2 regions of the Paenibacillus sp. S02 genome follow, and region 1 is predicted to be linked to the other one. Evidence: a T-box and tRNA genes for the amino acid it is inferred to sense, from the RefSeq annotation. Region 1 holds a T-box; the other holds one or more tRNA genes.

Region 1 (3,692 bases):
AGCACCAGGTGCTGGCGGTTGATGGCTCTTTTAAAGCCAGCTTCATTAAACTCGCCCTTACCGTTGTAAGCAGAATAAGAAGAAGGAAGCTGTGGCAAACCTGCCAGATAGGCGGCCTGGGCTACATTAATCTCGTTCAGATCATTCTCATTAAAAATACCTTTGGCCGCTGCTTTAATGCCAAAGACGTTGTAACCGCTTGAACCGTTACCAAAAGGTACTTTATTGAGATAGGCTGTAATAATTTGTTGCTTGCTCAGGAAGCGCTCAAGGCGCAGAGACAGCAAAATTTCTTTGACCTTGCGGTCATCCGTGCGATCGAGATTTAGAAAGACACGACGCGCAAGCTGCTGGGTGAGGGTACTCCCCCCGGTTTGTACGGATTCATGCAGCGCCTTTTGCTTCACAGCACGCAGCGTTCCCGACAGATCGACACCTTTATGCTCATAAAAATGATTATCTTCAATGGCAATGACTGCGTCAATGACGAGTTGTGGAATCTCCTTAAACGTGACAGGTCTTCGATCTTCTTCTGTCCGAAGTTGTCCGATGGGAGAGCCGTCATTGAAATAAGCGAAGCCTGTAATTGCATTCTTATCTACTTCCTGTAAGATCATGGATCTGGAACGCACGGGTTCGCTTTTTACAATAGAAGCAACATAGCCGGCGGCGGCCCCTCCTGCAAATAGTGCCCCCATAAAACCGATGATGATGACCCACTTTATGACACGGCCGAGCCTTCGCATGGTTGTCCTCAAGCGGGAAGGCTTTGGCGTTGATACATTGTTTTTTTCTTCAACCATTAAGTCTTCCTCCTTTATAACAGCCATTATTATAGCATAAAATTACAAAATGAACCCATATGCTAAAAAGCCTGTCTTTTGGTGTCGTTGACTACATAAAAGCAGTGTGTTATAAATAGGTCAAAGTAAATATCGTGAAAAGCAGAGAAAGACTTCAGTAGAAGGCGGAATCACGTTGTGCAGAGAGCCGATGGGTGGTGTAAATCGGTAGCGTCCCTCCTTTGAATTACCGTCTGGAGCTGTCTGGATGAATGGAAAGCATTTGCAGGTTTGCGAAGCTACCATAGTAATCCAGTACCGGGTGTAGGCCCGTTATAGGAATGAAGTGAAAGAAATGTCTGTCTTTGATATGCGTTTCTTTAATTAGGGTGGTAACGCGAGTAGCTCCTTCTCGTCCCTTGGGATGAAAGGGGCTTTTTGGTTTATATAATATGTAATATTTTGGATGAAAAATAGGAGGTATACAGGATGAAGTGGGAAGAATTGAAGCCGGAGCAACAGGTAGAGGTCGAGCGACAGCTAGAGGTGATACAGCGGGGTGTGGCGGAAATTGTACCGGAGGATGAGCTGAAGCGTAAGGTAATTAAATCGGTCGTTAGCGGCGAGCCGCTCAAAATTAAGCTGGGTCTTGATCCATCTGCGCCCGACATTCACATCGGACATACGGTTGTTATGCACAAACTGCGCCAGTTCCAGGAATTAGGCCATCAAGTGCAACTGATTATCGGAGATTTTACAGGCAGAATTGGTGATCCGACAGGTAAATCGGAGACTCGTAAGCAACTGACTGAGGAAGATGTACAGCGTAATGCACAAACGTACAAGGAACAAATTTTTAAAATTCTCGATCCTGAAAAAACAAAGGTATTCTACAATTCCGAATGGTTAGGGCCAATGTCTTTTGCTGATGTAGTAACCCTGTCGGCCAAAGTAACGGTTGCCCGTATGTTGGAACGAGATGATTTTACAAAAAGGTACCAAAACGGATTGCCGATCAGCATCCATGAGTTCTTTTACCCGCTGATGCAGGGCATGGATTCCGTGGCTCTCCAAAGCGATATTGAATTGGGGGGGACGGATCAGAAATTTAATCTGCTGATGGGCAGAACCCTGCAAAAAGAATACGGAGTTGAGCCGCAGGCTACTATTACATTACCATTGCTTGAAGGGCTGGATGGCGTCCAGAAGATGAGCAAAAGTTTGGGGAACTACATTGGTGTTGATGAGGAGCCGAACGAAATATACGGGAAATCCATGTCCGTTCCTGACGAGCTGATGCTGAAATATTTTGAGCTTGCAACGGATATCAACAACGAAGAGCTGGCAGAGCTGGCGAAAGGTGTTAAGAATGGCTCAGTACATCCACGTGATGCCAAAATGAAGCTGGCTGGAACGTTAGTGCGCATGTACCACGGTGAAGAAGCAGAGGAAGCAGCAAAGCAGCATTTTGTGACCGTATTCCAGCAACGTGCGCTGCCTGACGATATTGAAGAGTTCACCTTGACGGCTGATCAGTTAGAAGAAGGTGGCATTCGTGTGATCCAATTGCTGACTCATCTGGGCTTTGCAGCATCTAATGGTGAAGCCAAGCGCAGTATTCAGCAGGGTTCGGTCAAAATTAACGAAGAGAAATGGACCGATGTGAACGAAGCATACACGCCGAAGGAAGGCGACATTGTCCAGGTAGGTAAACGGAAATTTGCTAAAATCAAGCTTGGATAATGAAAGATATTCAAAAGCAGCGCTGAGATTGTATCGATCTCAGCGTTGCTTTTTTATTTCTGCCAAGTGAAAAGTCATGATAAACTTAGCACAAATAATCAAACATGTAGGTAAAGAGTTATACATAATGAAAACGTGGGTTGCACAATTTGGGTGTAGGATAGACAACCAAAACAATTACAAGTGCGGGGAAGGATTATATGGACTACTTTAAACGAATTCAGTGTGCGATTGAGTTTATTGAATTGAATCTCCGGGAGGATTTAAAAATTGCCGAGATTGCTTCACAGGCATGCTTTTCAGCTTTTCATTTCCAGCGGGTTTTTCAGGCCATTTCGGGTTTTACGGTTCAACAATATATAAGAAGAAGAAGATTGTCCGAGGCGGCTGAACAGCTAAAACAATCCAATCAAAAAGTGTTGGACATTGCTATTGAGTATCAGTACAACTCACAAGAAGCTTTTACCCGCGCTTTTGAAAAGAATTTTGGGATCACCCCTGGGAAGTATCGTAACGGTGATATTGAGCTTCCTGTGCAAAGTAAAATCAATTTTCTGGATTACCAAAAAAATACGATGGGGGATTTGGATGTGAATAAGCCGGTGATATTGCAGCTCGATTCGGTCAAAATTGTAGGATATGAATATAAAACAAATCTGAATAATGAGCAGCACTATAAAGAAATCCCAGGGTTTTATGGGCACTTTGGAGCAAATGAATATTTTATGTGTATCCCGAACAAAATTGCACCGGGAATGTCGTATGGGGTTGCCTGTCGATTTGAAGACAACGGTGCATTTTCATTTGTGGTAGGCGAGGCAGTTGAAAAAGAGTCAAAAGAACTGGCAGAGGGTTTCATATATATGGAGATTCCAGCAGGGAAGTATGCTGAGTTTGACGCTTCGGGTTCAGATGGACGGGTTCAGAATATACGAGACTTTATCTATGGCACATGGCTCCCTAATTCTAATTTTGAACGGAGGGAGGGGCCTGATTTTGAAATTACGGACGTGATGAATTCCTCCTATCCAGATCATTTGAGTATGAAGGTATACATCCCCATTGAATAAAACCCTCAGGCTCGATGCATAGGGAATATAAAAAAGCACCCGAATAAATTCGGGTGCTTTTTGGTGCTAATGCAAGGATTAGCGGTTGTAGAATTCG
Region 2 (3,692 bases), 2.8 Mb from region 1:
CAATCTTAAATTTGCTCTAGATACGTCTTCCATCGTTGCTTTGACCGATCATCGAGGTATTATTCAGTACGTGAACGACAAGTTCTGTGAGATTTCGCAATACAGTCGTGAAGAGCTGATCGGTCAGGATCATCGTCTCATTAATTCAGGCTATCATACCCCTGCCTTCATGAAAAACCTGTGGACTACAATCCGTTCAGGTGAGGTATGGCAAGGAGAAATACGTAATCGTGCTAAAGATAACAGCTACTACTGGGTGAATACTACGATCGTTCCGTTTATGGACGAGGAAGGTAAACCCTATCAGTACTTAGCGATCCGCAATGAGGTCACTAAACTAAAGAAAGTAGAAGCAGAACTCCAGTCTATGATGACGCAAGTCATGCAAATACAGGAAGAAGAACGTAAACGCTTTTCAAGAGAGCTACATGATGGGATAGGGCAAAGCTTATTTTCACTTATTATTCAGTTAGACAGCCAACTTGCCGAACAACCTAGTGCTGCTCTGGAGAGTCTTCGTTCGCAGGTGACCGACATCATCAAAGATGTTCGTGGTCTAGCGTGGGAACTTCGTCCCTCAGTTCTGGATGATTTGGGTGTCGTTCCAGCTATAAGAACCTATATTGAAAACTTCTGTTCTCATTACGGGATTGAGGTGCATTTTCAATGCACTCTACGTAAACGCCTTGATATTCGCAAGGAAATAGCAATTTATCGGATTGTACAGGAGGCATTAACGAATGTAGCCAAATACGCAGATGTAGCGGAGGCATATGTCGACGTTGAGGATCAAGATGAAATGATACAAGTGACCATTCGGGATGAGGGCATTGGATTCTCTGGAAAGTCCCAAGGAGAGGGAGTTGGATTGTTTAGTATGGAAGAACGAGCTAGAGGGGTAGGGGGATTTATGAGCATGACCTCTGCTCCAGATGAGGGAACCTCCATCCAGCTGGCCATTCCCGTGTAAAAACTGTCCACTAGATCGGTTATCGGTGTATACCAGTTGTATGATCAGAACGATATACACCGATACCGAGATTATGAATAATCAACACATTGTGGGTACATGAAGATAGATACAAAAAAAAGAGAGAGCTCTGTCCCCAGACAGGCTCTCTTTATTTATAAGGTGTCACCACTGAGGCAACAAGAATCCGCTATAGCAAAAAGCGGGTGATGGGAATCGAACCCACGCTACCAGCTTGGAAGGCTGGAGTTCTACCATTGAACTACACCCGCAAATCAGTATCGGGATGACACGATTTGAACATGCGACCCCCTGGTCCCAAACCAGGTGCTCTACCAAGCTGAGCTACATCCCGACATTATACTTTTTTTAAGAAATGGCGCGCCCTGAGAGATTCGAACTCCCGGCCTTTTGATTCGTAGTCAAACGCTCTATCCAGCTGAGCTAAGGGCGCATATTTAAATCCATAATGAGCAGTCAAGGCGCCACCCAGATTTGAACTGGGGATGAAGCTTTTGCAGAGCTTTGCCTTACCACTTGGCTATGGCGCCGTATGGATAATGGAGCGGACGACGGGAATCGAACCCGCGACCCTCGCCTTGGCAAGGCGATGCTCTACCGCTGAGCCACGTCCGCAAAATATGGTGCGGTCGAGAGGACTCGAACCTCCACGGGGGTTAGCCCACACGGACCTGAACCGTGCGCGTCTGCCAATTCCGCCACGACCGCAAAATAATTATAAATGGTGAGCCATGAAGGACTCGAACCTTCGACACCCTGATTAAAAGTCAGGTGCTCTACCAACTGAGCTAATGGCTCTTAATGGCTGGGGATATAGGATTTGAACCTATGCATGACGGAGTCAAAGTCCGTTGCCTTACCGCTTGGCTAATCCCCAATAAATTAAGAATAAAGGGCGGCCGATGGGGCTTGAACCCACGAATGCCGGAGTCACAGTCCGGTGCGTTAACCACTTCGCCACGACCGCCATATGATTATGAAAAGACTGGTGGAGGATGATGGATTCGAACCACCGAACCCGTAAGGGAGCAGATTTACAGTCTGATGCGTTTGGCCACTTCGCTAATCCTCCAAAATGGTGCCGGCGAGAGGACTTGAACCCCCAACCTACTGATTACAAGTCAGTTGCTCTACCAGTTGAGCTACACCGGCACATTACTCATTTCCCACTTGAAAGGTGGCTCGGGACGGAATCGAACCGCCGACACGAGGATTTTCAGTCCTCTGCTCTACCGACTGAGCTACCGAGCCATATTTTGTTTTATTACTACACCATATAATCCACACTATATATGCTAACTATATATGAGGTTAAAATGGCGGAACTGACGGGATTCGAACCCGCGATCTCCTGCGTGACAGGCAGGCATGTTAGGCCTCTACACCACAGTTCCAGAGGCATTTCCAATAGGAAATTAATTGCGGGGGCAGGATTTGAACCTACGACCTTCGGGTTATGAGCCCGACGAGCTACCGAACTGCTCCACCCCGCGACATTAAAAGGGATTTATCAAATTTTCTTATGGTGGAGGCTGAGGGGATCGAACCCCCGACCCTCTGCTTGTAAGGCAGATGCTCTCCCAGCTGAGCTAAGCCTCCATATTATGACCCGTAGGGGATTCGAACCCCTGTTACCTCCGTGAAAGGGAGGTGTCTTAACCCCTTGACCAACGGGCCTTACAAAATAAGTTCTGGTTCCAATAAATTTATGGCGGAGAGAGAGGGATTCGAACCCTCGCACCACTTTCGCAGTCTAACCCCTTAGCAGAGGGTCCCCTTATAGCCACTTGGGTATCTCTCCGAGTAGCGGCAGAGGGGATCGAACCCCCGACCTCACGGGTATGAACCGTACGCTCTAGCCAGCTGAGCTACGCCGCCACCTTATATATAAAAGTCAGAAATATTCAAAACATGGCTCCCCGAACAGGACTCGAACCTGTGACAACTCGATTAACAGTCGAGTGCTCTACCAACTGAGCTATCAGGGAATATTGGTGGAGCCAAGCGGGATCGAACCGCTGACCTCCTGCGTGCAAGGCAGGCGCTCTCCCAGCTGAGCTATGGCCCCAATCTTTTTGTTATTCTAGAAGTGGTGGGCCTTAGTGGACTCGAACCACCGACCTCACCCTTATCAGGGGTGCGCTCTAACCAGCTGAGCTAAAGGCCCTAACATGTAAAACTTCATCATCCTTTAAAGGATATCGCTTGGCGACGTCCTACTCTCCCAGGACCCTGCGGTCCAAGTACCATCGGCGCTGGAGGGCTTAACGGTCGTGTTCGGGATGGGTACGTGTGGAACCCCTCCGCTATCGCCACCAAACATGAATTTACATCGTAAATTCTACCGTACGGTTATTCGGTTCATCACTTATCGTGTGAATGAATAGCCATGCGCTTGTCGTATGTCACTTGTACATACCTTCAAGGTTACACCCTGAAAACTGGATCCGAAACTCATTTGCGTTTTATTTAGGATAAGCCCTCGACCGATTAGTATTGGTCAGCTCCATGCATTACTGCACTTCCACCCCCAACCTATCTACCTCGTCGTCTTCAAGGGGTCTTACATACTGGGAAATCTCATCTTGAGGGGGGCTTCACGCTTAGATGCTTTCAGCGCTTATCCCTTCCGTACATAGCTACCCAGCGGTGCTCCTGGCGGAACAACTGGTACACCAGCGGTACGTCCATCCCGGTCCTC

What was found. A T-box is a leader RNA that pairs with one kind of tRNA and senses whether it is charged. The one in region 1 lies ahead of tyrS (tyrosine--tRNA ligase), so its partner is inferred to be a tRNA-Tyr.
Region 2: it has a tRNA-Tyr gene. The T-box ahead of tyrS (tyrosine--tRNA ligase) is inferred to sense a tRNA for this amino acid. The anticodon was not compared.

The regions. Positions count from the first base shown of each region.
Region 1 covers NZ_CP073682.1:3,693,694-3,697,385, reverse strand. The annotation lists gene KAI36_RS16420 (transglycosylase domain-containing protein) at 1-803, opposite strand, end outside; T-box leader at 939-1,205, shown strand; gene tyrS (tyrosine--tRNA ligase) at 1,272-2,525, shown strand; gene KAI36_RS16410 (AraC family transcriptional regulator) at 2,726-3,595, shown strand; gene rpsD (30S ribosomal protein S4) at 3,674-3,692, opposite strand, start outside.
Region 2 covers NZ_CP073682.1:418,588-422,279, reverse strand. The annotation lists gene KAI36_RS01900 (PAS domain-containing sensor histidine kinase) at 1-970, shown strand, start outside; tRNA gene KAI36_RS01895 (tRNA-Gly) at 1,172-1,242, opposite strand; tRNA gene KAI36_RS01890 (tRNA-Pro) at 1,252-1,325, opposite strand; tRNA gene KAI36_RS01885 (tRNA-Arg) at 1,348-1,424, opposite strand; tRNA gene KAI36_RS01880 (tRNA-Cys) at 1,451-1,521, opposite strand; tRNA gene KAI36_RS01875 (tRNA-Gly) at 1,532-1,606, opposite strand; tRNA gene KAI36_RS01870 (tRNA-Leu) at 1,613-1,699, opposite strand; tRNA gene KAI36_RS01865 (tRNA-Lys) at 1,714-1,789, opposite strand; tRNA gene KAI36_RS01860 (tRNA-Gln) at 1,794-1,868, opposite strand; tRNA gene KAI36_RS01855 (tRNA-His) at 1,886-1,958, opposite strand; tRNA gene KAI36_RS01850 (tRNA-Tyr) at 1,978-2,063, opposite strand; tRNA gene KAI36_RS01845 (tRNA-Thr) at 2,068-2,143, opposite strand; tRNA gene KAI36_RS01840 (tRNA-Phe) at 2,170-2,242, opposite strand; tRNA gene KAI36_RS01835 (tRNA-Asp) at 2,309-2,385, opposite strand; tRNA gene KAI36_RS01830 (tRNA-Met) at 2,411-2,484, opposite strand; tRNA gene KAI36_RS01825 (tRNA-Val) at 2,515-2,590, opposite strand; tRNA gene KAI36_RS01820 (tRNA-Glu) at 2,597-2,668, opposite strand; tRNA gene KAI36_RS01815 (tRNA-Ser) at 2,701-2,792, opposite strand; tRNA gene KAI36_RS01810 (tRNA-Met) at 2,796-2,869, opposite strand; tRNA gene KAI36_RS01805 (tRNA-Asn) at 2,904-2,979, opposite strand; tRNA gene KAI36_RS01800 (tRNA-Ala) at 2,984-3,059, opposite strand; tRNA gene KAI36_RS01795 (tRNA-Ile) at 3,082-3,158, opposite strand; rRNA gene rrf (5S ribosomal RNA) at 3,195-3,311, opposite strand; rRNA gene KAI36_RS01785 (23S ribosomal RNA) at 3,462-3,692, opposite strand, start outside.